2 regions of the Streptomyces sp. 12E genome follow, and region 2 is predicted to be linked to the other one. Evidence: riboswitches for the same ligand, from Rfam matches in the RefSeq annotation. Region 2 holds a riboswitch; the other holds the start of a gene.
The links. Region 2 has a riboswitch for S-adenosylmethionine ahead of thrC (threonine synthase). Riboswitches for the same ligand answer to the same signal wherever they lie in the genome.

Region 1 (14,117 bases), 1.3 Mb from region 2:
GGGTGCTGCCGGACGCCGAGATCGACCGTATCCCGCTGGTGGACGGCGGTGAGGGCACGGCCTCGGCGCTGGCCTCGGCGACCGGCGGCCGGCTGATCGCCCTGACCGCCACCGGTCCGGTCGGGGAACCGGTCGGCACCCACTTCGCGCTGCTCGGCTCCCGGGACACGGCGGTGGTGGAGATGGCGGCGGTCGCCGGCCTCTCCCTCGTCCCCCGCACCCGGCGCGACCCGGGCGCCACCACCACGTACGGCGTCGGGGAACTGATCCGCGCCGCCCTCGACCGGGGCGTACGGCGCGTCCTGGTGGGCTGCGGCGACTCGGGCACCTCCGACGGCGGCGCGGGCGCGCTCCAGGCGCTGGGCGCCCGGCTGCTGGACGCGGACGGTCTCGAACTGCCGCCCGGCGGGAGCGCGTTGACGCGTCTGGCCCGCATCGACCCGGCCGGCCTCGACCCCCGTCTCGCCGACGTGGAGCTCCTCGTCGCCTGCAACCCCTTCAACGTGCTGTGCGGGGAGCGGGGCGTGGCCCGGGTGTTCGGACCGCAGAAGGGGGCGACCCCGGAGCAGGTCGAGGAGCTGTCGGCGGCGCTGGAGAACTGGGCGCGGGTCCTGACCCGTGATCTCGCCGTCACCGGCACGGACCTGCGCCTCGGCCGCGGTACGGGCGCCTCCGGCGGGCTCGGCGCCGGGCTCGCCGCCCTGGGCGGGTCCCTGCTGCCCCGCTTCCACGTCCTGCTGGACCACCTCGACCTGGACGCCCGGCTGGCCCGCGCCGATCTGGTCGTCACCGCCGAGGGCGCCCTGGACCACCAGACACCGCGCGGCAAGGTACCGGCGGAGGTGGCCCGCCGCGCCAAGCTGTCCGGACGGCCGGTGCTGGCGCTGGCGGGCACGCTCGGGGAGGGGGCGGGGGAGGTGCCGGGCGTGGACGCCTGCCACGGCATCCTGCCCGCGCCGATGGCCCTGGCGGAGGCGCTGGTGCGCGGTGCGGAGCTCCTCACCGACGCGACGGAGCGCGCGCTGCGCATGATCGTGCTGGGCGCGCGGCTGCCCGTGCCCGCCCACCACTAGGTTCCGCCCCGCCCCCTTCCCGTTCCCGTCCCCCGGGGGCGCCGCCCCCGGACCCCCGCTCCTCGAACGCCGAAGGGGCTGGTTTCCAGCCCCTTCGGCGTTCGAGGAGGAATCAGGCGGACGTGTCCGGGACGCAGCGGCCGTCCACCGTGCGGTAGGTCCAGCGGGCGCCGTCCCGCACGAGTTCGCGCACCGCGCGCACGAAGCGCTCCACGTGCTCGTCCGGCGTCCCCGCGCCGAAGCTCACCCGGACGGCGTTGAAGGACTTCTCGCCGGGCGCCGCCCCGGGGGCGCCGCACTCGCCCTGGGCCCCCGGGTCGCCGCCGAGCAGCGTGCGCACCAGCGGGTGCGCGCAGAACAGTCCGTCGCGCACGCCGATGCCGTACTCGGCGGAGAGCGCGGCGGCGAAGTGGGAACTGTTCCAGCCCTCCACGACGAAGGAGAGCACGCCCACGCGCGGGGCGTCGTCCCCGAACAGGGACAGGAACCGCACCTCGGGCACGTCCGCGAGCCCTTCGCGCACCGCGCGGATCAGCTCCTCCTCGCGGGCGACCAGGGTGTCGAACCCGGCCTCGGTGAGCGCCTTGCAGGCGGAGGCGACGGCGTGGGCGCCGATGACGTTGGGCGAGCCGGCCTCGTGGCGGGCTGCGCCCTCGTGCCACTCCACGTCCACTCCCCCGTCCGCGCGCCGGGTGACCGTGCGGCTGGCGCCGCCGCCCGCGAGGTAGGGATCGGCCTCCCGGAGCCAGTCGGCGCGGCCGGCCAGCACCCCGGAGCCGAAGGGCGCGTACAGCTTGTGCCCGGAGAAGGCGACCCAGTCGACGTCCAGGTCCCGCACGCTCACCGGATGGTGCGGGGCGAGCTGGGCGGCGTCCAGCACGATCCGGGCGCCGTGCGCGTGCGCGGCGGCGGCCAGTTCCCGTACCGGCCACAGCTCGCCGGTGACGTTGGAGGCGCCGGTGACGCAGACCAGGGCGGGGCCGTGGGGGGCGCGGTCGGCGAGGGCGCGCTCCAGGTTCTCCACGGCCTGGCGGGGGCTGCGCGGGGCGTCCAGGCAAGTGACCCGCGCGTCCCTCCAGGGCAGCAGGGAGGCGTGGTGCTCGGTCTCGAAGACGAAGACCTCGCAGCCGTCGGGGAGCGCGCCGGCGAGCAGGTTGAGGGAGTCGGTGGTGGACCGGGTGAACACCACCTGGTCCCCGGTACGGCAGTCGAGGAACTCGGCGACGGTCCGGCGGGCGTTCTCGAACAGGTCGGTGGAGAGCTGGGAGAGGTACCCGGCGCCCCGGTGGACGCTGCCGTAGTACGGCGCGTAGGCGGCCACGTCGTCCCACACCCGCTGGAGGGCGGGGGCGCTGGCGGCGTAGTCGAGGGCGGCGTAGACGACCTCGCCGCCGGTGACGAGGGGGACGGTGACGTCCTGGCCGAGGACGGGCAGCGGGGCGCGGACGGACGGGGCGGCAGCGGTGGAGACGGACATGACGGAGCTCCCGGTGAGGCGGGCGGAACCCCCGCGCGAGCACGCGTCGCTCGAGCACGGAGGGAAAACGGAGGGAAAACGGAGGGAAAGGGGAAGGGGTGTGCGGAGGCGGGGCTCGGCAGCCCTAGCGCATTCGCTTGCTCACGGAAGACTCCTCGACGACCAGGACCCCTGGTGTGCGAGGGGTCCGCGCTTGCCGTGCGCCCTGCTGCTCACGGCCTGGTCTTCACCCGGGGCACCCCGCCACGGACGGAGGGTTGCCGGACAGCCGGCCGGGGCCTGATGGCTGTCACTCATGACCTGGACAGGAAAGTACGGGAAACGATCGACGTCCCGCAACCCGTGTCCGGATCGCGGGACGTCGTACCAGCCCTGCGGCTACGCGTTGCTGACGGCCACCCAGCGCTCCAGGACCCGCTTGGCGGCCCCCGAGTCGATCGACTCGGCCGCCTTCGCCATCCCGGCGCGGATCCGCTCCGTCAGGGTGCCGTCGCCCGGCTCCAGGGCCACCAGCGCCGCCGCCGAGTTCAGCAGCACCGCGTCCCGCACGGGGCCGCCTTCGCCGTCGAGGAGCCGGCGGGCGACCTCGGCGTTGTAGGAGGCGTCGGCGCCGCGCAGCGCCTCCACGGGCACCAGTTCGATGCCGACGTCACGCGGGTCGAAGGTCTCCTCCTCGACCTTGCCGTCGCGGACCACCCACACCCGGGAGGTGGCGGTGGTCGTCAGCTCGTCCAGGCCGTCGTCGCCGCGGAACACCAGGGAGGAATGGCCGCGCCCGGCGAAGACGCCGGCGATGATCGGGGCCATCCGGGCGTCGGCCACACCGATGGCCTGCGACCGCACCCTGGCCGGGTTGGTCAGCGGGCCGAGGAAGTTGAAGACGGTCCGCACCCCGAGCTGGCCGCGCGCCGCCGCGACGTGGCGCAGCGCCGGGTGGAACTTCACCGCGAAGCAGAAGGTGATCCCGGCCTCCTCGGCGACCTCGGCGACCCGTCGCGGGGTCAGCTCCAGGTTGACGCCGAGCTTCTCCAGGACGTCGGAGGCGCCGGACGCGGAGGAGGCGGCCCGGTTGCCGTGCTTGACGACCTTCGCGCCGGTGCCGGCCACGACGATCGAGGACATCGTGGAGATGTTCACCGTCCTGGCGCCGTCCCCGCCGGTGCCGACGATGTCGACGGTGGCGCCCGGCACCTCGATCACGTTGGCGTGGTCGTACATCGCCCGCACGCAGCCGGTGATCTCCTCGACGGTCTCGCCCTTGGCCCGCAGGGACACCGCGAACCCGGCGATCTGCGCGTCGGTCGCCTCGCCGCGCATGATCAGGTCCATCGCCCAGGCGGTGTCGTCGGCGGACAGGTCCCGGCCGTCCAGCAGGCCGTTCAGCAGGGCGGGCCAGGAGCGGCCCGCCGCGGTGTCGCCTCCAGCGGGGGTCACAGCGCTCATGGCCGCTCCTGATGGTCGTGGAAGAAGGGTCCGGGAACCCGGCGGGGTCCCGGACCCCACCCTATCCAGCTCCGGGGACGGCGAAGGGCCCCCGTCCGCAGAACGGACGGGGGCCCTTCGCCGTCGTGTGGCGACTGGGGTGAGGCGCGGAAGGTGATCAGTGGTGGCCGTGGCCGCTCGTGATCTCCTTGTACTCCTCGACGGTCGGCTTCGGAATCTGGGACTCCTCGCCGTAGTAGCCCTTGCTCAGCTTGGCGCGCAGCTTCTCGGTCGCCTTCACCTTGCGCCGGACGCCGTTCTCGTCGACCGTCGGGCCGATCTCGAACGGCTTGTACTGCTCGTGCGCCGTGAGGGTGTACATCTGCTCCTGGCTGAGCGGCTCGTGCACCTCGATGAACTCACCGTGCGGCAGGCGCTTGATGATGCCCGACTCGCGGCCGTGCAGCACCTTGTCCTTGTCCCGGCGCTGGAGGCCGAGGCAGATCCGCTTGGTGACGACGAACGCGATGACCGGGCCCACGAAGAAGCCGATGCGGACGAACCAGGTGACCGCGTTGATCGAGAGGTTGAAGTGGGTGGCGAAGATGTCGTTGCCACCACCGATCAGCATGATCATGTACGCCGTGACCCAGGCGACGCCGAAGGCCGTACGGGTCGGGGCGTTGCGCGGCCGGTCCAGGATGTGGTGCTCGCGCTTGTCCCCGGTGATCCAGGACTCGATGAACGGGTAGAGCGCGATGACCGCCAGGAAGAGACCGAAGATCGTCAGCGGGATGAAGACGCCCAGGACCAGGGTGTGGCCCCAGAAGTTGATCTCCCAGCCGGGCATGGCGCGGATCAGGCCCTCGGCGAAGCCCATGTACCAGTCGGGCTGGGCGCCCGTGGAGACCATGTCCGGACGGTACGGGCCGATGTTCCAGATCGGGTTGATGGTCGCGATGCCGGCGATCAGGGCGGTGAAGCCGAAGACCAGGAAGAAGAAGCCTCCCGCCTTGGCCATGTAGACCGGCAGCAGCGGCATGCCGACGACGTTCTTGTTGGTGCGGCCGGGCCCGGCGAACTGCGTGTGCTTGTGGTAGAAGACCAGGATCAGGTGGGCGACCACCAGGCCGAGCATGATGCCCGGCAGCAGCAGGATGTGGATCGAGTAGAACCGCGCGACGAAGTCGGTGCCGGGGAACTCCCCGCCGAACAGGAACATCGAGATGTACGTGCCGACGATCGGCACGGACAGGATCGCGCCCTGGGTGAAGCGGACACCGGTTCCGGAGAGCAGGTCGTCCGGCAGCGAGTAACCGGTGAAACCGGTGAACATGCCGAGGACGAACAGCAGGAAGCCGAACAGCCAGTTGATCTCACGCGGCTTGCGGAACGCGCCGGTGAAGAAGACGCGCATCATGTGCACGAACATGCCGGCCAGGAAGATGACCGCGGCCCAGTGGTGGATCTGCCGGATCAGCAGACCGCCGCGGACGTCGAAGCTGATGTCCAGCGTCGACTTGTAGGCCTCGCTCATCAGCTGGCCCTGCAGCGGGACGTACGAGCCGTGGTACTCCACCTCGTTCATCGACGGGTGGAAGAACAGCGTCAGGTACACACCCGTGAGGATGATGATGAGGAAGCTGTAGAGGCAGATCTCGCCCAGCATGAAGGACCAGTGGTCCGGGAAGATCTTGCGCATGTTGGCCTTGGCCAGGGAGTAGATCCCCAGCCGGCCGTCGGCCCAGTCGGCGACGCGTTCGCCGGCCGGAGCCTTCCCACGAGAGCGGGACTCTGTGCTGGTGTTGGTACTCATCCGCGCTCCCAGAAGGCAGGACCGACGGGCTCTTCGAAGTCGCCGAGCGCTTCGAGGTAACCCTCGTCGTTCACGCCGATGCGCAGCTGCGGCAGCGGGTGACCGGCGGGACCGAAGATCACCTTGGCGCCGTCGGAGAGGTCGAAGGTGGACTGGTGGCAGGGGCACAGCACGTGGTGCGTCTGCTGCTCGTACAGGGAGATCGGACAACCGACGTGGGTGCAGATCTTCGAGTACGCGAGGATGCCCTCGTGCGACCACTCGAGCGACTGCTTGTCCTTGATGTCGTCCGGCTTGATGCGGACCAGCATCAGAGCGGCCTTGGCGATCTCGTTCTGGAAACCGTGGTCGTGCTCGTCCAGGCCCTCGGGCTTGGCGAAGGTCAGCGAACCGGTGATCAGGTCGGACGGCCGCAGCGGCTCGTTGGTGTTCATGTTGACGAGCAGCTTGCCCTTGGCCCACAGGGTGTGGCGCAGCTTCTCCTCGGGCAGCGGGCCGAGCTCGCGCAGCAGCACGACGCCGGACAGCGGCACCAGGGTGAGCGCGCCGAACATGGTGTTGCGGATCAGCTTGCGGCGACCCAGCTGCGACTCCTTGGCACCCTGCCGGAAGTCGTCCATGACCTTGGCCCGGAGGTCCCGCGGCGCCTCGATCGGGTGCCGCTCGTCGGTCAGCTCCTCGTCGGACATCAGGGTGCGGGCCCAGTGGACCGCGCCCGCGCCGATGGCGAACAGCGCGACGCCGAGCGTCACACCGAGCGCGAAGTTCAGGGCACTGATGTGACCCAGCGGGAAGATGTAGACGATCTTCTCGACCGGGATCGCCACGAACGAGGCGATGAAGCCGATGGTGGCCAGCATCGACAGCGTGAACAGCAGGGCGACCGTGCGCTCGGACCGCTTGGCGGCCCGCTCGTCGATGTCCTGGATCCGGTGCTCGTGGGGCGGCATGCCCGGGTCGGCGAACGGGTTCTTCTCGTCCGCGACCTTCACGGCGCCGTGGGCGGTGTCCTGCCCTGCGGGCAGGTTCTCTTCGGGAATGTCTTGGCTACTCATGACTTCTTGGCCTTTGCGGTCCGAGCGGCGACCCACACGGCGACGGCGATCAGTCCGCCGAGACCGAAGATCCAGCCGAACAGGCCCTCACTGACCGGGCCCAGCCCGCCCAGCTGCATGCCGCCCGGGCTCTCGGACTGATCGGTGTTGACCTCGCCCAGGTACGCGATGATGTCCTTCTTGTTCTGCTCCGACAGCGTGCTGTCGGGGAAGGAGGGCATGTTCTGCGGGCCGGTGAGCATGGCCTCGTAGATGTGCTTGGGGGCGACGTCCTCCAGGCTGGGGGCGTACTTGCCGTGCGTGAGCGCACCGCCCTTGCCGGTGAAGTTGTGGCACTGCGCGCAGTTGTTGCGGAACAGTTCGCCGCCCTTGGCGATGTCGGCGCCCTCGGGGCCGTACTGCTCCTCGGTGGGCACGGCCGGGCCGGCGCCCAGGGAGGCGATGTACGCCGCCAGCTGGTCGATCTCGGCCTGCGTGTAGACGGCCGGCTTGTCCGGGATCTGCGCGGCCTGCGAGGTGGCGGCCGGCATACGGCCGGTGCTCACCTGGAAGTCGACGGCGGCGGCGCCCACGCCCACCAGGGTCGGACCATCTGAGGTGCCCTGACCGCCGGTGCCGTGGCAGCTGGCGCAGCCGACCGCGTAGAGCTTCTTGCCCTCCTCGATGGTGAGGGACTGGGCGGTTTCGTCGGCCTGCGCCTTGTCCGCGGGTGCGAACACGGCGTAGAGCCCCCCGGTGCATGCCAGCGCGAGGAGTAGGACGACGAGCGCCGCCAGCGGATGGCGTCGTCGTGCGGAGAGCTTTTTCACGGATTACCCCGGTGTCAGGATCTTCTGCGTCGATGCTTCTGGTTGGTGCGCTCCCGAAGAGCGCGGGGATGCGGGTCCGGCTACTTGATCATGTAGATCGTGGCGAAGAGGCCGATCCAGACGACATCGACGAAGTGCCAGTAGTAGGACACGACGATGGCCGCGGTCGCCTGCTCATGAGTGAACCTCTTGGCCGCGTAGGTCCGGCCCAGGACCAGCAGGAAGGCGATGAGACCGCCCGTCACGTGCAGGCCGTGGAAGCCGGTGGTCAGGTAGAAGGCCGAGCCGTACGCGTCCGAGGAGAGGGACAGGCCGTAGTGCTTGACCAGCTCGGTGTACTCGAGGACCTGACCGCCGATGAAGATCGCGCCCATGATGAAGGTGACGATGAACCACATCCGGAGCTTCTTCACGTCACCGCGCTCGGCGGCGAAGACGCCGAGCTGGCAGGTGAGGGAGGAAAGCACCAGGATCGTGGTGTTCGCCGCCGAGAACGGGAAGTTCAGGTAGTCGGCCTTCTCCGACCAGAAGTCGGGTCCGGTCACCGATCGCAGGGTGAAGTACATCGCGAAGAGGGCCGCGAAGAACATCAGCTCGGAACTCAGCCAGATGATGGTTCCGACGCTGGTGAGGTTCGGTCGGTTGACCGACGGGTGCGCGTGCCCGGTATCTACTGTCGTTGCTGTCGCCACGCCGACATTATGTCGGTCGCTTATCCCGCCCTCACTCCCGGGGGTGCCGTTCGGTGTGTTCAACCGTCCTGGACTGCCCGGATGGCCCATCCGTGGACCGCGCCGGGGCCGTCTCGAAGGCGTGTCCGAACCAGTGTTGACAAGCGGTCGGAGGGGGTAGCATCCGCGCCATCGGTACCCGAAGTGCCCGACAGAGCCGTGCCCTCTCTCTTACGCGTGGAGGAACAATGCAGGCGACCGCCACGGTGCTGGTCTACAGCGACGACGCCAACACCCGGGAGCAGGTGCGACTCGCCACCGGGCGGCGGCCTGCGCCGGACGCGCCCGTCGTGGAGTTCGTGGAGTGCGCCACCCCGGCGGCCGTGCTGGCGGAGCTCGACCGGGGCGGCATCGACGTGTGCGTGCTGGACGGCGAGGCCGTGCCGATGGGGGGCATGGGGATGTGCCGGCAGATCAAGGACGAGGTGTTCGACTGCCCGCCGGTGCTGCTGCTGATCGGGCGGCCGCAGGACGCGTGGCTCGCCACCTGGAGCCGGGCGGAGGCGGCGGTCGCCCTGCCGGTGGAACCGGTGGAGTTCGCCTCGGCGCTGGCCTCGCTGCTGCGGCGGAAGCACCTGCAGAGCGCCTAGGGGCCCGCTCCCTCCCGTGACACGGCGGCTGCGGGGCCGTCGCGGCCGGTCGCGCCCACGCGGCGGGGCCGCGCATGCGACGGCCCCGCACCCCTTTCGGGGCACTACACGGCCGTCGGCCGGAGGCGTGCGGCCTCGTCGCGGTTCTGGGCCGTGCCGGAGGCCAGGGCGCTGCCCGCCCGCCACTCGGCCCAGTCGAGGTTCCAGTCGCCGTAGCCGTTGCCGAAGGGTTCCATCGTGTCGCCGGCCGAGTTCTCGACCTCGACGACGTCGCCCTGGCGGACGGTGTCGAAGAACCACTCCGCGTCCTCGGTGCTCATGCCGACGCAGCCGTGGCTGACGTTGTCGTAGCCCTGGAAGTCGACGGACCAGGGGGCGGCGTGCACGTACTCGCCGCTCCAGGTCACCCGGGTGGCGAACTCGACGTCCAGGTCGTACGACTCCGTCGAACCCTCGGCGATGCCGACGGTGGTGCTGCGCATACGTACGAGGCGTTCCTTGGCGAGCACGACCTTGACGCCGTTGCGGGTCTCGAAGCCGGGCTTGCCGGTGGTGACGGGGATCCGCTTGATCTCCTCGTCGTTCTTGTAGACCGTCAGCCGGTGCTCGGCCGCGTCGGCGACGGCTATCACCCGGTCGCCGGTGCGGATCGTCAGGGGCTCGGACCTGCCGCCCCGCAGCCGGTCGTTGACCTTGACGCCCTCCAGGGCGCTGCGCACGCTGACGGTGGCGTGGGCGGGCCAGTAGTCCCGGGGGCGGTAGTGCAGCTTCTTGTCGTCCACCCAGTGCCAGCTGCCGGACACGGCGGGGGTGGACTCGACCGTCAGGGCGCGCTCCACGACGGCCCGCTGGGCGCGGTCCTTGACGGGCGCGCTCAGCTCGGCGGTGAGGGGCTGGCCGACGCCGTACGTGCCCGCCCCGGGGCCGAAGGCGACGGCCAGGCGCTTGGTGGTGGTGGGGCTGCCGGTGGTGAAGGCGAGGACCCTGCGGCCGGGCGCCCCGTCCTCGTCCTCGGTGCTCACCCGGACCGTGTACCGGGTATGGGCGTCCAGCGGGGAGGTGCTGTGCCAGCGGCTTCCGTCGGCGGCCAGTTCGCCCGCCACGTGGCGGCCCGAGGCGTCCACGGCGGTGACGTCCGTGATGCGCCCGTCGGGGTCCTCGGCGACGACCTCCAGGGGCTTGTCGGGGTCGGCCTTCCCGCCCTCCTCCACGGAGCCGCCGAAGGAGACCCGGTCCGCCGCGTCGTAGGGCTCCGCGGACAGCGGGTCGCCGTCGGAGGAACAGCCCGCGACGCCCGCGACGAGGGCGACCACCAGCAGCGCGCGGCCTGCGACGCGGCTCCGCCCGGCGCCCGCGCCACGAGGGGGCTCGATGCGTCTCATGGCCTCACGCTAGGAACCCGCGCCCTTCCCGGCTCACTGGACGGCCCGAACGGGTGAGACGACGCCGAGGGGCCCGGACCCTCCTGGTGGAGTGTCCGGGCCCCTCGGGAAGCACGCCCTCGTTACTGGGTGCGGTTCTCACCGCGGTAGTACTCGAAGACCCAGCCCCAGATGCCGAGCAGGAGCAGCGGCGCCGAGAAGTACATCAGCCACCAGCCGATCGCGACGCCCATGAAGGCCAGGGCACCGCCCGCGGCCAGGGCGAGCGGCTGCCAGCTGTGCGGGCTGAAGAACCCGACCTCGCCGGCGTCGTCGGCGACGTCCGCCTCCTTGTTGTCCTGCGCGCCCACGTCGACCCGCCGGGCCGTGAAGCCCAGGTAGAAGCCGATCATGATGCTCAGGCCGAAGGCCAGGAAGAGGGCGGTGGTGCCGACCGGCTCCCTCGACCACACGCCGTAGACCACGGCGATGATGAGGAAGAAGAAGCTCAGCCAGATGAACATCTTGCCCTGGATCTTCACTTGCCGGCCTCCTTGCTGCCGGAGAGGGCCTTCTCACCGTGACCGGCGTTCTCGAGCTCGTCGAGCGCGGCGATCTCCGGGTGGTGCAGGTCGAACGCCGGGGATTCGCTGCGGATCTTCGGCAGGGTGAGGAAGTTGTGCCGCGGCGGCGGGCAGGAGGTCGCCCACTCCAGCGAGCGGCCGTAGCCCCACGGGTCGTCGACGCCGACCGGCTTGCCGTACTTGGCCGTCTTCCAGATGTTGTAGAAGAACGGCAGCATCGACATGCCGAGCAGGAACGAGGCGATCGTGGAGACCGTGTTCAGCGCGGTGAAGCCGTCGGCCGCGAGGTAGTCCGCGTACCGGCGCGGCATGCCCTCGACACCCAGCCAGTGCTGGACGAGGAAGGTGCCGTGGAAGCCGACGAACAGCGTCCAGAAGGTGATCTTGCCGAGGCGCTCGTCGAGCATCTTGCCGGTGAACTTCGGCCACCAGAAGTGGAAGCCGGCGAACATCGCGAAGACGACCGTGCCGAAGACCACGTAGTGGAAGTGGGCCACCACGAAGTAGCTGTCGGAGACGTGGAAGTCCAGCGGCGGCGAGGCCAGGATGACACCGGTCAGACCACCGAAGGTGAAGGTGATCAGGAAGCCCAGCGTCCACAGCATCGGGGTCTCGAAGCTGAGCGAGCCCTTCCACATGGTGCCGATCCAGTTGAAGAACTTCACACCGGTCGGGACCGCGATCAGGAACGTCATGAAGGAGAAGAACGGCAGCAGGACACCGCCGGTGACGTACATGTGGTGCGCCCACACCGTCACCGACAGACCCGCGATCGCGATCGTCGCGCCGATCAGGCCCATGTAGCCGAACATCGGCTTGCGGGAGAAGACCGGGATGATCTCGGAGACGATGCCGAAGAACGGCAGCGCGATGATGTACACCTCGGGGTGGCCGAAGAACCAGAACAGGTGCTGCCACAGCAGCGCCCCGCCGTTGGCCGAGTCGAAGATGTGACTGCCGAACTTGCGGTCCGTCTCCAGGGCGAACAGCGCCGCCGCCAGCACCGGGAAGGCGAGCAGGACCAGCACACCGGTCAGCAGCACGTTCCAGGTGAAGATCGGCATCCGGAACATCGTCATGCCGGGCGCGCGCATGCAGATGATCGTGGTGATGAAGTTGACCGAGCCGAGGATGGTGCCGAAGCCGGAGAAGGCCAGACCCATGATCCACATGTCGGCGCCGATGCCCGGCGAGCGGACCGCGTCCGACAGCGGCGAGTAGGCGAACCAGCCGAAGTCGGCCGCGCCGTCCGGGGTGAGGAAACCACCCAGCGCGATCAGCGAGCCGAACAGGAACAGCCAGTAGGCGAACATGTTCAGCCGCGGGAACGCCACGTCGGGCGCGCCGATCTGCAGCGGCATGATCCAGTTGGCGAAACCGGCGAACAGCGGCGTCGCGAACATCAGCAGCATGACCGTGCCGTGCATCGTGAACGCCTGGTTGAACTGCTCGTTCGACACGAGCTGCAGACCCGGCCGGGCCAGCTCCGCGCGCATCACCAGGGCCATCACGCCACCGATGATGAAGAACACGAACGACGTCGCCAGGTACAGCGTGCCGATCGTCTTGTGGTCCGTGGTCGTCAGCCACTTGACGACGAGGCTGCCGCGGCTCTGGCGCCTGGCCGGCAGCTCGTCCTCGTAGTGGGAGCCTGCGGCCGCGGCACCCTGGGATTCGTTGAGGATGCTCACAGGATGTTCGCCTCCCGGTTCTTCTCGTGCTTCGTCTGGTCGATGCCAGCGGGCACGTAACCGGTCTGCCCCTTCTTCACGAGGTCCTTCAGGTGCTGCTCGTAACGCTCGGGGGAGACGACCTTCACGTTGAACAGCATCCGGGAGTGGTCGACGCCGCAGAGCTCGGCGCACTTGCCCAGGAAGGTGCCCTCACGGTTGGGGGTCACCTCGAAGGCGTTGGGGTGGCCCGGGATGACGTCCTGCTTCATCAGGAACGGCACCACCCAGAAGGAGTGGATGACGTCGCGCGAGGTCAGCACGAAGCGGACCCGCTTGCCCTCGGGCAGCCACAGGGTGGGGCCCGGGTTGTTGGTCTGCGGGTTCCGGGTGCCGGGGACACCGCAGTCGTAGACACCGCCGGCGTCGGCCGGGAAGGCGTTCTTGTAGCGTTCCGGGACCGACTCGAGTTCCTTGGACGTCTTGGCGTCGCCCGTGGAACCCTCGACGTTCTCGACGTAGTTGAAGCACCAGCTCCACTGGAAGCCGACCACGTTGACGGTGACGTCGGGCTTCTTCTCGAGCTTCAGCAGTTCGGATTCGTCGCGCGCGGTGAAGTAGAAGAACACCGAGACGATGATGAGCGGAACCACCGTGTACAGCGCCTCGATGGGCATGTTGTACCGGGTCTGCGGAGGAACCTCCACCTTGGTGCGGCTGCGCCGGTGGAAGAAAGCACTCCACAGGATCAGGCCCCACACCAGCACGCCGATAGCGAGCGCGGCAGCCCAGGACCCCTGCCACAGCGAGAGGATCCGCGGAGCCTCTTCCGTGGTGGGGGTGGGCATGCCAAGGCGGGGGAAGTCCTCCCATGTGCAACCGGTGGCGGTCGCCAGGACCAGGCCCGCGGTCAGTGCCTGCAGCAGCTTCCGCCGCATCGGGCGCCGCGGCGAGCGGTCGGAGCCGTTGGGACTCACGTAGCGCCTTCCCGAGAGTCTCGCCCGCGCGGATTGGCTGCGGCCTGCCTTCTCGCTGGTCGGTCGCCGCCCTGCGTCGGGCAGGGGTTTGGATGTTTATGCGGACCAAACCCTAGCCGACCCTCTCCAGGGGGTCGCGAGGAGGGGTGCCTAGTGGGCGGGGTGGTTCGCCGATTTGGCGGCCGCGGGCCGCGTGCGGCTTGTCGCGCGGTTCCCCGCGCCCCTGGGCGCGCCGCCCCGGCCGGGGTTTAGCGTGGCTGTGTGTCCTACTTCGATGCCGCTTCCGCCGCCCCCCTCCACCCCGTTGCCCGGCAGGCCCTGACGGCCTCCCTCGACGAGGGGTGGGCGGATCCGGCGCGGTTGCACCGGGAGGGCCGGCGGGCGCGGCTGCTGCTGGACGCGGCGCGGGAGGCGGCCGCGGAGGCGGTGGGGTGCCGGACGGACGAGCTGGTGTTCACCTCGTCCGGGACCTCGGCGGTGCACTCGGGGATCGCGGGGGCGCTGGCCGGGCGGCGACGCGCGGGCCGTCACCTGATCGTGTCAGCCGTCGAA
Region 2 (14,117 bases):
GGGCTCCAGGGAGCCGGTCCGGTCGTCCAGGCCGAGCAGCCGGGCCGGGGTGGCGGAGATCGCCCGTACGACGTCCTCGACGGGCAGCCCGTCCACCGTCACCGCCCGCTTGAAGGCGCGGTCCAGGGTGAGCGTGGAGCCGGCGATCGAACCGCCCTCCACCAGCCGGGCCACGCCGTCCGCGACCTCGACCTCCATCGGGCCCAGCATGTAGCGGCCGTCGCCGAAGCCGGCCGCGTCCATCGCGTCGGTGATGAAGGCGACCCGGTCGGCGCCCGCGTGGTGGAAGGCCAGCCGGAGCGTGGCCGGATGCAGATGGGTGCCGTCGTTGATCAGCTCGACGGTGACCCGTTCGTCCTCGAGGAGGGCGGTGACCGGGCCGGGCGCGCGGTGGCCGAGCGGCGGCATCGCGTTGAACAGGTGGGTGGCGACGGACGCGCCCGCGTCGACGGCCTGGAGCGTCTGCTCGTACGTGGCGTCCGTGTGTCCGACGGCCGCGATCACCCCGTGCTCGGCGAGCAGCCGTACGGAGTCCAGGCCGCCCGGCAGTTCGGTGGCCAGCGTCATCATCCTCGCCTGTCCGTGCGCCGCGTCGAGCAGCTTGCGGACCTCGGCCGGGTCGGGGTCGCGCAGCAGCCCCTCGTCGTGCGCGCCCTTGCGGCACGGGGAGATGAACGGCCCCTCGAAGTGGATGCCGGCGATCTCCCCCTGCTGGGCCAGCTCGGCGAGCATCCCGGCCTGCCGGGCGAGGAAGTGCAGGTCGCCGGTGACGGCGGAGGCGACCACCGTGGTGGTGCCGTGCAGCCGGTGGGTGTGCACGCCCTTGAGGACGTCCTCGGCGGTGCCGCCGGTGAAGGACGCCCCGCCGCCGCCGTGGTTGTGGAGGTCGACGAAGCCGGGGACCACCCAGTGGCCGCTCAGGTCGACCGTCTCGGCGTTCTCGGGTCCCGTGGAGGCGATCCGCGTGCCCTCGACGGTCACGCGGCCGCCGTCCACGGTCCCGGTGGGCAGGACCACCCGGGCGCCGGCGAGAACCTTGGTGGGGGCCATCAGGTGGTTACCTCCGAGGGGTACGAGGAGTCAGTGGTGTCGATCAGGTCCCGGGCGAGGAGCCCCGCGCCCAGGCATCCGGCGGTGTCCCCGAGGGCCGCGGGGACCAGGGACGGCGGCTTCTGGAAGGTGATCCGCCGCCGGACGGCCTCCCGCAGCGGTGTGAACAAGGTTTCCCCCGCCTCGGCGAGCCCGCCACCGACGATCAGCGTGCGGGGGTCCAGCAGGGTGAGCGCGGTGACCAGCCCGTCGGCGAGCGCGTCCACCGCCTCCTGCCACACCCGGCGGGCCCGCGCGTCCCCGGCCTCGACGGCCTTCGCGCAGTCCGCCGCGTCCGCGCCCGGGTCACCGCAGGCCGCCGCCCACGCCTCGCTCACCGCCGCGGCGGACGCGAACCGCTCCAGACAGCCGCGCTGCCCGCACGGACAGGGGGCGCCCCGGGGCCGTACGACGATGTGGCCGATCTCGCCGGCGAAGCCGTGCGCGCCCGCCTCCACCCGGCCGTCGACGCCGATGGCGCCCGCGATACCGGTGCCCAGCGCCACGAACAGGAAGCGGTCGGCGCCCCGGCCCGCCCCGATGCGGCCCTCGGCGAGGCCGCCGGTGCGCACGTCGTGGCCGAGGGCGACGGGGACGCCGCCGAGGCGCTCGGCGAGCAGCGCGCGCAGCGGGACGTCGCGCCAGCCGAGGTTGGCGGCGTAGACGGCGACGCCCTCCGCCTCGTCGACGATGCCGGGGACGGCGACGCCGGCGGCGGAGGCGGGCTCGCCGTACCGCCGTACGCCGTGGGCGCGCAGTTCGGCCGCGAAGTCGAGGATGTCCGCGACGACCGCGTCCGGGCCGCGCTCGCGGCCGGTGGCGCGGCGGGCCCGGTGCAGCAGCTCGCCGTCCGCCCCGACCAGGGCGGCCTTCATCCCGGTGCCGCCCACATCGAGGGCGATGACGTGTCTCACGGGGGACAGTGTGGACCGGGGACCCGCAAGAGGTCTAGTCCATTCACGTGGTGTAGACCTTATTCCGATTATCGAAATGTCGTCGGACGGCGCGGAAGCGCCGGGGCAGGGGCTGAGCACGTGCAGCGGCGGGTCAGGACAAGGGCGATCGCGGTGGTGTCCGCACTGGGGCTGACGGGAGTCCTCGGCGGATGCGGGCTCGGCGGCGGGTCCTCGGACGTGACGCTGAAGCTGGTCGCCGCCGACTACGGCGACAGCGCGGCCAACAGCTCCGAGAAGTACTGGGCCGATCTGGTCGAGCGGTACGAGTCCGAGCATCCCGATGTGAAGATCGACGTCAGCGTCCACTCCTGGAACGACGTCGACCGCAAGGTCAAGGAGATGGTGGACGCGGGCGACCCGCCGGACATCGCGCAGATCGGCGCGTACGCCGACTACGCGGCCGAGGGCCTGCTCTACAAGGCCGGCGACCTGCTCTCCATCCCCGTCCAGGCGGACTTCCTCGCCCAGCTGACCACCGCGGGCGAGGTCAACAGCGTGCAGTACGGTCTGCCGTTCGCCTCCTCCACGCGCGTGCTCTTCTACAACAAGAAGCTGTTCGCCGAGGCCGGCGTCACCCCGCCGCGGACCTGGGACGAGCTCGCCGCGGCCGCCGAGGCGCTCGAGGCGGAGGGCGTGAAGTACCCGTACGCGCTGCCGCTCGGCCCGGAGGAGGCGCAGGCCGAGACCATGCAGTGGCTGCTCAGCGGCGGTGGCGGCTACACCGACATCACGGGCACGTACAGCATCGACTCCGCGCAGAACGTCAAGACCTTCGCCTGGCTGAAGGAAGAGCTGGTCGGCAAGGGCCTGACCGGTCCCGTAGCGCCCGGCAAGCTCGACCGGGCCGACGCGTTCGCGGCGTTCGCCGCCGGGGAGGTCGGCATGCTCAACGGGCACCCCTCGCTGATGGAGACGGCGAAGGAGAAGGGCGTGGAGTTCGGCATGGTGCCGACCCCGGGCGTCGACGGCGAGAGCCAGGTCACGCTCGGCGTCGCCGACTGGATGATGGCCTTCAAGGAGAACGGCCACCGCGACCAGGTCGGCGAGTTCCTCGACTTCGTCTACAGCGAGGAGAACGTGCTCGACTTCTCCCGCGAGTACAACCTGCTGCCGGTCACCGCCTCCGCCTCCCGGACGATGGCCGCGTCCGACCAGGACAAGGACCTCAAGCCCTTCCTCGACCAGCTGGCGATGTCGGAGCTCTACCCGGTCGGCAACACCTCCTGGGCGACGGTCAACGCGGCGGTCAAGAAGCAGATCGGCAAGGCGGTCGCCCCGAACGGCAGCCCCGCCGGCGTCCTCGGCGGCCTCCAGGCGACGGCGACGCGCGCGGAGACCGCGGAGTAACCTGCGGGGCATGGACACGGGGGACGAGGAGCGGGAGGCCGGCCGGCTGGGCCGGCGCGAGCGGGACATCCTCGCGCTGGAGCGCCGCGGCTTCGCCGGCCCCGGCGTCAAGGAGCGCGCGATCCGCGAGGAGCTGGGCCTGGCCCCCGTCCGCTACTACCAGCTCCTCAACGCCCTCCTCGACGACCCCCGCGCCCTCGCCCACGACCCGGTGACGGTCAACCGCCTCCGCCGCATCCGGGAAAACCGCCGCACGGAACGCTGAGCGCGCGGTGGGAACCAGCCCCTCCGGCGTCCGGGGAGCGGGGGCCCGGGGGCAGCGCCCCCGGGGGCGGGGAAACCGTCAGGACATCCGCGCCGCCAGCGCCCGCAGCAGCCGTACGACCCCCGCCGGCCCGTCGACCACCAGGTCCGCCCGCTCCCTCAGCTCCGTGACCTCGTCGCTGCCGCTGCACACCAGCAGCCCCGGCACACCAGCGGTGCGGAGCTTCTCGACGGCCGTGTAGGCCGCGAGGTCGCCCAGGTCGTCCCCGGCGTAGAGGACCGAACCGGCGCCGATCTCCCGGGCGTACTCCCACAGGGCGACGCCCTTGTCCATGCCGGGCGGGCGCAGCTCCAGGACCATGCGGCCGGGCTCGACGACGAGCCCGTGCCGGGCGGCCAGCCCGGCGAGCGGCTCGCGCAGGGCCTCGAACGCGGCCTGCGGATCGGCGGCCCTGCGGGTGTGGACCGCCACCGCGCGCCCCTTCTCCTCGATCCAGGTGCCCTGCCACGCGCCGACCCGGTCGAGCAGCCCGGGCAGCTCCGCGCGGGCGGTGGCGACGCCGGGGTGCGGGGCGGGCGCGGTGACCCTGCCGGTGGCGGTCTCCCAGCGCTCCGCGCCGTAGTGGCCGAGCACGACGAGGTGCTCGAGGCCGGGGACGCCCGCGAAGCCCCCGTGCCGGACCGCGACCCCCGCCGGCCGGCCGGTGACGACCGCGACCGCCGCCACCCGCGGGGCGATCGCGGCGAGCGCGGGCACCGCGTCGGGGTGCGCGCGGGCCTGCTCGGGGTCGGCCACGATCGGCGCGAGCGTCCCGTCGAAGTCGAGCCCGATCAGCGCCTTGCCCGGGCGGGAGACAAGTGCCTCCAGCCCTTCCCGTCCGGCCTGCGTGGCGGGCGTCGGCATGGCGTTCGGGTCCGTGGAATCCGTATGACTGCCCATACGCCCAACCTATCCACGCCCGCCCCCTCGCACTCCTGTGTGACCGGCCCCGCCGGTCAGCGGGGCGCCGGTCCGTCCCGCAGCGCCTCCAGCTGGTCCAGGAACCAGCGCTCCGGGGGCAGCGCGGTGGCCGCCGCGGCCAGGCGCTTGGTGCGCTCGGCGCGTTCGCCCGGGCCCATCGTCAGGGCCTGGTGCAGGGCGCGGGCGGTCTCGACGACGTCGTACGGGTTGACCGTGAGCGCGTCCTCGCCCAGCTCCTCGTGGGCGCCCGCCTCCCGCGACAGCACCAGCGCGCAGCCCGCGTCGGAGACGACCGGGACCTCCTTGGCGACCAGGTTCATGCCGTCGCGCACCGGGTTGACCAGGGCCACGTCCGCCAGCCGGTAGGCGGCGAGCGAACGCGCGAAGTCGTCCTTGACGTGGAGGACGACCGGCCGCCAGCCGGGCGTCCCGTACCGCTCGTTGATCTCCTCCGCGAGCCGCCGCACCTCGGCGGTGTAGTCGCGGTACACGGTGAGGTCCTGCCGGGAGGGATAGGCGAACGCGACGTGCACGACGCGCTCGCGCCACTCGGGGCGGTCCTCCAGGAGCTGCAGGTACGCCAGCAGTCCGCGCACGATGTTCTTCGACAGCTCGGTCCGGTCGACCCGGACGATCGTCCGGCGCCCCTCGCCGATCTCCTCCTTCAGCGCGGTGATCCGCTCCTCGACGTCCGCCTCGTGGGACCGGGCGCGCAGGAAGTCCGCGTCGGCGCCCAGGCCGTGCACCCCGACGCGCGTCTTTCCGAGCCCGTCCGCGAACCGCTCGCAGCACGCGGTGAACGCGTCCGCCCAGCGGCGGGTGAGGAAGCCGAGCCGGTCGGCGCCGAGCATCCCGCGCAGCACCTGCCGCGCGATGTCGTCGGGCAGCATCGCGAAGTACTCCGGCGGCGCCCACGGCGTGTGCGAGAAGTGCGCGATGCGCAGGTCGGGGCGGAGCTCGCGGAGCATCCCGGGGACCAGCGTGAGGTGGTAGTCCTGCACCAGCACCGCCGCGCCCGGCGCCGCCTCCTCGGCCAGCGCCTCGGCGAACGCCCGGTTGTAGGCCTCGTACGACGCCCACTGCCGGCGGAACTCCGCGTCGAAGACGGGCTCCAGCGGCGTCTGGTACAGCATGTGGTGCACGAACCACAGCACCGAGTTGGCGATCCCGTTGTACGCGTCCGCGTGCACGTCCGCCGGGATGTCCAGCATCCGCACGCCGTCCTCGCCGACCCCGCGCCGCACCGCCTCGCGGTCGCCGTCGGACAGCACCGAGCACACCCACAGCGCCCCGGCGTCCGGCCCGATCGCCGACAGTCCGGACACCAGCCCGCCACCACCCCGCTTGGCCCGCAGCGACCCGTCGTCCTCCACCGTGTACGAGACCGGTCCCCGATTGGAGGCGACCAGTACCTGAGCAGCACCGTTGCTTGAAGCCATACGCCTGAACCTAGCCCGGCCCCCGGAACCTCAAACGTGCCCGTGCGTCACCTCGGCGACGATTCGGTCACGCGTCTTGTGTGGAAGATGTGAGCGGGTCGAGGATGTGTAGTGCATGTTTCAACTTTTCGGGGGGTGTCATGCACATACGCATGTCCACAGGCTTGTCCGCAGGTGTGCGCAGACTCGCGGGCACGACCGCTTTGATCGCGGCCTCCGCACTGGCGCTGGCCGGCTGCGGCGACGCGGGCGCCGACACGGCGGCGGACGAACGGCCCGCCGCGGCCACCGCCACACCGAGCAGCGGCAGTCCCACCCCCGAGGCGTCCTCCGGCGCCGAGGCGTCCTCCGGCACCGAGGCCCCGACGTCCACCCCGGCGCCCACTCCGACCCCGACCCCCGTCACGTTGTCGGACCACACCGGCCGCAGCATCGGATCGGCCGTCATCGCGGCGAAGAAGGCCAGCCTCGACTACACCGTCCGCCTCCAGGGCACCGGGAAGCGGGCCTCCTCCTGGGGCACGGGCGAGAAGGTCTGCGAGCAGGCCGACGGAGCCGACGGCGTGACGTTCACCGTCCCCCGCGACGGCCGCGACTGCGACGGCCGCCCGCTGTACACCCCGAAGCCGACCCCGACCCCCGAACCGGCGCAGACACGGGACACCGGCAGCGACAGCGGTAGCACCGGTGGCGGCACCGGTGGCTGCGAACTCACCAGCCCGGCCGGCAACTGCTACGCCGACGGCCAGTTCTGCGCCAAGAAGCACCGCGGTCTGAGCACGCACGGCCGTGGCGGCGAGTACCTGACCTGCGCGCAGGACTCCGGCGGCACCTGGCGCTGGTCGGACGGCGTCTCCGGCTGACGTCCGGTCGACGCCGGCAGGTCAGGCCACCCTGCGTGCCTGGTACTCCGCGACCTGCGCCATCGGCGGCCGTTCCACCGTGTCCACGGAGTGCGTACGGGGGGCGAAGGTGTTGCCGACCCGCTCGAACTGGGTGAGCGCGGGACGTATCAGGTGGCCGCGGGCCAGGCGGAGCTGGGCGGTGCGGTAGATCGTGGCGGCCATGCGGCCGAGGGCCTGGCCGTCCTGGTGACGGTGCTTGCGGACGCCGACGTCGACCTGGGCGAGGGCGTCCAGGCCGACCAGGTGCAGGGCGTCGACCAGCATGCCGAGCTCGACGCCGTACCCGACCGGGAACGGGAGCTGTTCGAGCAGGCTCCGGCGGGCCGCGTACTCGCCGCCCAGCGGCTGGACGAAGCCGGCCAGCTGGGGCCAGTGCATGTTCAGCAGCGGGCGGGCCATCAGCTCCGTGACCCGGCCGCCCTGGCCGGCCGCGGTGCCGAGCGGGCGGTCGTACATGGCCTTGACCAGCTGCACGTCCGGCTCGGTGAGCAGCGGGCCGACGATGCCGGAGACGAAGTCGGAGGAGAACTCCCTGAGGTCCGCGTCGACGAAGCACACGATGTCACCGCGTGTGACGAGCAGCGACCGCCACAGCACCTCGCCCTTGCCGGGCACGGCCGGGATGCGGGGGAGGATCACGTCGCGGTGGACGACGCGGGCGCCCGCCGCCGCGGCCACCTCCGACGTGCGGTCGGTCGATCCGGAGTCCACGACCACGACCTCGTCGACGAGCGGCACCCGCCGCACCAGATCCCGGCGGATCACCGTGACGATGTCACCGACCGTCGCTTCCTCGTTGAGGGCGGGCAGTACCACGCTCACCGTCCGGCCCGTGGCGCGCTTGGCGGCCAGGAGCTGGTGCAGCGGCCGGTCGGTCACCGACCAGGAACGCTCGCCCAACCAGCGCTCGACTTCTTCCAGCACGGTCAGCGGCTCCTCACTTGTGATCCATCTCGCGGTTCGGACGACTATCTCAAACGCCCCGCTCGTCGGTTACAGTCTTGAACAGCGCGGAAGCCCACCGCAGGCCGGGGGTGTCGCGCGGACAACTGAACACCGCTCATCCAGAGGGGCAGAGGGACACGGCCCGATGAAGCCCCGGCAACCCTCCAGCCGGTTCTCGTAGATCACTGTTGATCTTTTCCGCGAGGCTCCCGGCTAGGGAAGGTGCCAAATCCGTCTCACGGCGAGATGCGTCGTGAGGAAGATGAGGAGAAAGGGCCTCGCCTCACATGGCTGTGCACACTGTTGCAACCACCACCGATTCCACCGTAGGCGCATCCGCCTCTTCCGTCGACTTGGGCCCCGCCGCCGCGCTCTCCTGCCGCGAATGCGGGCACCGGGTCCCCCTGGGCCCCGTCTTCGCCTGCGAGGAGTGTTTCGGCCCGCTGGAGATCGCGTACGACTTCTCGGCCCACGACACCGAGGAGCTCCGCAAGCGGATCGAAGCGGGCCCCGCGAACATCTGGCGCTACGCGCCGTTGCTGCCCGTGCCGGCGGACGTGGCGACCAAGCCGAACCTGAACCCCGGCTGGACCAAGCTCGTCCAGGCCGACAACCTCGCGCGTGAGCTGGGCGTCGACGCCGGCAAGCTGTTCGTCAAGGACGACTCGGGCAACCCGACGCACTCCTTCAAGGACCGCGTCGTCGCCCAGGCCATCGAGGCCGCCCGCGCCTTCGGCTTCACCACCCTCTCCTGCTCCTCCACCGGCAACCTCGCCGGCGCCGTCGGCGCCGCCGCGGCCCGGGCGGGCTTCCGGTCCTGCGTGTTCATCCCGCACGACCTGGAGCAGGGCAAGGTCGTCATGGCCGCCGTCTACGGCGGCGAGCTCGTCGGCATCGAGGGCAACTACGACGACGTGAACCGCTTCTGCTCCGAGCTGATCGGCGACCCGGCCGGCGAGGGCTGGGGCTTCGTCAACGTCAACCTGCGGCCGTACTACGCGGAGGGGTCCAAGACCCTCGCGTACGAGATCTGCGAGCAGCTCGGCTGGCGGCTGCCGGACCAGATCGTGATCCCGATCGCCTCCGGCTCGCAGCTCACGAAGATCGACAAGGGGCTGCAGGAGCTGATCAGGCTCGGCCTGGTCGAGGACAAGCCGTACAAGATCTTCGGTGCGCAGGCGGAGGGCTGCTCGCCGGTGTCCACCGCGTACAAGGCGGGGCACGACGTCGTACGTCCGCAGAAGCCGGACACGATCGCCAAGTCGCTGGCGATCGGCAACCCGGCGGACGGGCCGTACGTCCTGGACATCGCGCGTCGCACGGGCGGTGCGGTGGAGGACGTGGACGACGGGCGGATCGTCGAGGCGATCAAGCTGCTCGCGCGCACGGAGGGGATCTTCGCGGAGACCGCGGGGGGCGTGACCGTGGGGGTCACCAGGAAGCTCCTCGAGAGCGGGGCGCTCGACCCGTCCCTGACCACGGTCGTGCTCAACACGGGTGACGGTCTGAAGACGTTGGACGCGGTGGCCGGCACGGGGCTGACCGCGACGATCCGTCCGAGCCTCGAGTCGTTCCGCGAGGCCGGGCTCGTCTGAGTCGTTTCGTCCGCGGGCCGCCTGTGGCCGACCGCGCCCACGCGGCGGCAGCCGCATGTCAAACACAGCCCCGCGCCCCCAGGGGCGTCACCTGACCGGAGGTCTTGTCGTGAGCGTCACCGTTCGTATCCCCACCATCCTGCGCACCTACACCGGTGGGCAGGCCGAGGTGAGCGCCGAGGGCGCCACCCTCGGCGAGGTCATCCAGGACCTGGAGAAGAACCACACCGGTATCGCCGCCCGGGTGCTGGACGACCAGGGCAAGCTGCGGCGGTTCGTCAACGTCTACGTGAACGACGACGACGTGCGGTTCGAGCAGGGGCTCGAGACGGCCACCCCGGACGGGGCCGGCGTGTCCATCATCCCGGCGGTGGCCGGCGGCTGATCATTACCGTCGGTAACGACGGTTGCCGAGCGTTCGGCGCACTGCCCCCTCCGTGAGAGAAGCGGAGGGGGCAATTCCATGAGATTGGGCGCGGTAGAGTTGGGGAACGCGCTCCCGATCCACCGATCGGGAACACTGAATTCCTGCCGCGGGCCGACTGGATATGGCCAAAGTGCGCGCCCCCTTCGCGGCATTTTACCCCTTTATGCGGCCCGACTTGCCCTGGATTCAGGCGAATTCTCGCCACACTCCGGACCGGCGTCGTCCAGATTTCTCGTCCGACTGACCTGTTGCAGACGGCAGTTGGACAGATACATTCAGCCGCGGTCGACGCGTTCCGGCGCACGCCCCCAACCGTTGGGGGGTGAGGTCTGACCCGGATCCGCGAAGTGTGGATCTGTGCAAGGGCCAGTAATAGGGGAGTTAGGCATGGCTCAGGGCACCGTCAAGTGGTTCAACGCGGAGAAGGGGTACGGCTTCATCGCGGTCGACGGTGGTGCGGATGTTTTCGTCCACTACAGCGCGATCCAGATGGACGGCTACCGCACCCTCGAAGAAGGCCAGCGGGTCGAGTTCGAGATCTCGCAGGGTCAGAAGGGCCCGCAGGCCGACATGGTTCGTCTCAGCGCCTGAACGCGCTACCTGCCGCAAGCATCTTCTGCCGACGAAGGGCCCGCGACCTCCCGGGGTTGCGGGCCCTTCGCCATGCCCGCGTACGGCCGAACGGTGTTCGCGCGCGGCTGAGCGAGCCCCGCGACTCTCCGAAGGCGCTTGCACTCGCATGGGTCGAGTGCTAATCATTGGCGTTAGCACTCTGAAGGTGAGAGTGACAACGAAGGACCGGGTCGGTGAGGCCCGCGGGCCGTGTGGGGCAAGGAACCACGGGGTCGGCGAGCCGTCCGTCGCGGGCGCGGGCGCGGTCCGAAGGAATCACCCCCAGTCCTGGAGGGACCACTTCACATGGCCAAGATCATCGCGTTCGACGAGGAGGCGCGGCGCGGCCTCGAGCGCGGCATGAACCAGCTCGCGGACGCCGTCAAGGTGACGCTCGGCCCCAAGGGCCGCAACGTCGTCCTCGAGAAGAAGTGGGGCGCCCCCACGATCACCAACGATGGCGTGTCCATCGCCAAGGAGATCGAGCTCGAGGACCCGTACGAGAAGATCGGCGCCGAGCTGGTCAAGGAAGTCGCCAAGAAGACGGACGACGTCGCCGGCGACGGTACGACCACCGCGACCGTTCTCGCCCAGGCCCTGGTCAGGGAGGGCCTGCGCAACGTCGCCGCCGGCGCCAACCCGATGGCTCTGAAGCGCGGCATCGAGAAGGCCGTCGAGGCCGTCTCCGGCGCCCTGCTGGAGCAGGCGAAGGATGTCGAGACCAAGGAGCAGATCGCCTCCACGGCCTCCATCTCCGCCGCCGACACCCAGATCGGCGAGCTCATCGCCGAGGCCATGGACAAGGTCGGCAAGGAAGGCGTCATCACCGTCGAGGAGTCCCAGACCTTCGGTCTGGAGCTGGAGCTCACCGAGGGTATGCGCTTCGACAAGGGCTACATCTCGGCGTACTTCGCCACCGACATGGAGCGTATGGAGGCCGTCCTCGACGACCCGTACATCCTGATCGCCAACTCCAAGATCTCCAACGTCAAGGACCTGCTCCCGCTCCTGGAGAAGGTCATGCAGTCGGGCAAGCCGCTGCTGATCATCGCCGAGGACGTCGAGGGCGAGGCCCTGTCGACCCTGGTCGTCAACAAGATCCGCGGCACCTTCAAGTCCGTCGCCGTCAAGGCCCCGGGCTTCGGCGACCGCCGCAAGGCCATGCTCGGCGACATCGCCATCCTCACGGGCGGCGAGGTCATCTCCGAGGAGGTCGGCCTCAAGCTGGAGAACGCGACGCTCGACCTGCTGGGCAAGGCCCGCAAGGTCGTCATCACCAAGGACGAGACCACCATCGTCGACGGTGCCGGCTCGGCCGACCAGGTCCAGGGCCGCGTGAACCAGATCCGCGCCGAGATCGAGAACAGCGACTCGGACTACGACCGCGAGAAGCTGCAGGAGCGCCTGGCGAAGCTCGCCGGCGGTGTCGCGGTCATCAAGGCCGGCGCCGCCACCGAGGTGGAGCTCAAGGAGCGCAAGCACCGCATCGAGGACGCCGTCCGCAACGCGAAGGCCGCCGTCGAGGAGGGCATCGTCGCCGGTGGTGGCGTGGCCCTGCTGCAGGCCTCCCAGGTCTTCGAGAAGCTGGAGCTCGAGGGTGACGAGGCGACCGGCGCCCAGGCCGTGAAGCTCGCGCTCGAGGCCCCGCTGAAGCAGATCGCCGTCAACGCCGGCCTCGAGGGCGGCGTCGTGGTGGAGAAGGTGCGCAACCTGACCCCGGGCCACGGCCTGAACGCCGCGACCGGCGAGTACGTCGACCTGGTCAAGGAAGGCATCATCGACCCGGCGAAGGTGACCCGTTCCGCGCTGCAGAACGCCGCCTCCATCGCCGCGCTGTTCCTCACCACCGAGGCCGTCATCGCCGACAAGCCGGAGAAGGCCGCGGCCCCGGCCGGCGGCGGCATGCCGGGCGGTGACATGGACTTCTGATCCTTCCGGGGATCGGACCCGTCCGTCACGTACCGAGGGCGGCGCACCCTGCTACCGGCAGGGGGCGCCGCCCTCGGGCGTTTCAGGCGGCGCACCACGGCACACGGCAGGTGTGCGGCGCCGCGCCCTGCGGGCACAGGCCCCGCAGCACCGCCTTGCGGACCGCCCGCCAGGTCCGCAGCGAGCACACCAGGCGCACCCGCAGCTCGACCGGTTCCCGTGCGCCGGCGCTCCGCCCCGGGTTCTCCCAGGCCCATTGCTCCGCCAGGTGGTCGTAGAGGCCGGCGGTCGTCGTGCCGCTTCCCGGCGGGGTGCGCAGGACGGTCCGCCCGACGAGCCGGGCACCGTGTGCCGCCACGGCCCCGTCGACGAGTGAGCCGGCCCACGCCAGCCCCTCCTCGTCCGCGTACAGGCCGAAGCGCAGGAGACGTGTCCTCATCGGGCGACCGTATCCGGCGCGAGAGGAGGCGCTCCGTGACCGGGGTCACATCCGAGCGCCGGGGGGAATGCCCCTCGCCCCCGCCCGGTTGATGCTGAGCGTGCATTTAATGCATGTACACATACTTTCAGGTACGCGAAGCAGAGGAGCCCCACGTGACCGTCACCTCCCCGGACACCGCCGCCCGAGCCGCCGCAACGCTCTCCCGGCCCGTCGCGATCAACGGCCTGACCGTCCCCAACCGCATCGCCATGGCGCCGATGACCCGGATGTTCTCGCCGGGCGGCGTCCCCGGTGAGGACGTCGTGTCGTACTACTCCCGCCGTGCCGCCGCCGGTGTCGGGCTGATCGTCACCGAGGGGACGTACGTGGGGCACGAGTCGGCCGGGCAGAGCGACCGGGTGCCGCGCTTCCACGGGGAGGAGCAGCTCGCGGGCTGGGCGAAGGTCGCCGAGGCGGTGCACGCGGCGGGCGGCACGATCGTGCCGCAGCTCTGGCACATCGGCATGGTCCGTGAGCAGGGCCAGGCGCCGTACCCCCAGGCTCCGGCGGTCGGCCCGTCCGGGGTGCGCACGGACGGCACCGAGGGCGGGGGCAAGACGATGACGCAGGCCGACATCGACGACGTCGTCGCCGCGTTCGCCCGGGCGGCCGCCGATGCCGAGCGCATCGGCTTCGACGGCGTGGAGCTGCACGGCGCCCACGGCTACCTCATCGACCAGTTCCTGTGGTCCGGCACCAACCGCCGCACCGACGCCTACGGCGGCGACCCGGTGGCCCGCGCGAAGTTCGCCGCGGAGGTCGTGGCCGCGGTGCGCGCGGCCGTGTCGCCGGAGTTCCCCGTCATCTTCCGCTACTCGCAGTGGAAGCAGGACGCCTACGACGCCCGGCTCGCCGAGACGCCCCAGGAGCTGGAGGCGATCCTCGCCCCGCTCGCCGCGGCCGGTGTCGACGCCTTCCACGCCTCCACGCGCCGCTACTGGCTCCCGGAGTTCGAGGACTCCGACCTCAACCTGGCCGGCTGGACGAAGAAGCTGACCGGCAGGCCCGCCATCACCGTCGGCTCCGTCGGTCTGAACGGCGAGTTCCTCGAGGCCTTCCAGGGGAAGGGGGCCGAGCTCGGCAACCTCGACGACCTGCTCGACCGGATGGAGCGCGACGAGTTCGACCTCGTCGCCGTCGGCCGCGCGCTGCTCCAGGACCCGGACT

Region 1: it holds a riboswitch for S-adenosylmethionine, as region 2 does, so the genes downstream of both, ACZ8ZB_RS09555 (aminotransferase class V-fold PLP-dependent enzyme) here and thrC (threonine synthase) in region 2, are expected to answer to the same signal.

The regions. Positions count from the first base shown of each region.
Region 1 is NZ_JBVNCJ010000001.1:2,029,688-2,043,804, forward strand. Features, by position in the region: gene ACZ8ZB_RS09550 (glycerate kinase family protein) at 1-1,073, shown strand, start outside; gene ACZ8ZB_RS09555 (aminotransferase class V-fold PLP-dependent enzyme) at 1,186-2,550, opposite strand; SAM riboswitch class IV at 2,735-2,851, opposite strand; gene trpD (anthranilate phosphoribosyltransferase) at 2,929-3,993, opposite strand; gene qcrB (cytochrome bc1 complex cytochrome b subunit) at 4,151-5,788, opposite strand; gene qcrA (cytochrome bc1 complex Rieske iron-sulfur subunit) at 5,785-6,843, opposite strand; gene qcrC (cytochrome bc1 complex diheme cytochrome c subunit) at 6,840-7,652, opposite strand; gene ctaE (aa3-type cytochrome oxidase subunit III) at 7,733-8,344, opposite strand; gene ACZ8ZB_RS09585 (response regulator) at 8,572-8,973, shown strand; gene ACZ8ZB_RS09590 (L,D-transpeptidase) at 9,078-10,355, opposite strand; gene ACZ8ZB_RS09595 (cytochrome c oxidase subunit 4) at 10,478-10,876, opposite strand; gene ctaD (aa3-type cytochrome oxidase subunit I) at 10,873-12,609, opposite strand; gene ctaC (aa3-type cytochrome oxidase subunit II) at 12,606-13,565, opposite strand; gene ACZ8ZB_RS09610 (aminotransferase class V-fold PLP-dependent enzyme) at 13,827-14,117, shown strand, end outside.
Region 2 is NZ_JBVNCJ010000001.1:3,311,696-3,325,812, reverse strand. Features, by position in the region: gene nagA (N-acetylglucosamine-6-phosphate deacetylase) at 1-1,050, opposite strand, end outside; gene ACZ8ZB_RS15350 (ROK family protein) at 1,050-2,003, opposite strand; gene ACZ8ZB_RS15345 (extracellular solute-binding protein) at 2,124-3,392, shown strand; gene ACZ8ZB_RS15340 (DUF3263 domain-containing protein) at 3,403-3,657, shown strand; gene otsB (trehalose-phosphatase) at 3,736-4,596, opposite strand; gene ACZ8ZB_RS15330 (alpha,alpha-trehalose-phosphate synthase (UDP-forming)) at 4,653-6,056, opposite strand; gene ACZ8ZB_RS15325 (hypothetical protein) at 6,209-6,919, shown strand; gene ACZ8ZB_RS15320 (glucosyl-3-phosphoglycerate synthase) at 6,941-7,885, opposite strand; SAM riboswitch class I at 8,019-8,175, shown strand; gene thrC (threonine synthase) at 8,194-9,501, shown strand; gene ACZ8ZB_RS15310 (ubiquitin-like small modifier protein 1) at 9,611-9,886, shown strand; gene ACZ8ZB_RS15305 (cold-shock protein) at 10,316-10,519, shown strand; gene groL (chaperonin GroEL) at 10,847-12,469, shown strand; gene ACZ8ZB_RS15295 (hypothetical protein) at 12,552-12,908, opposite strand; gene ACZ8ZB_RS15290 (NADH:flavin oxidoreductase) at 13,064-14,117, shown strand, end outside.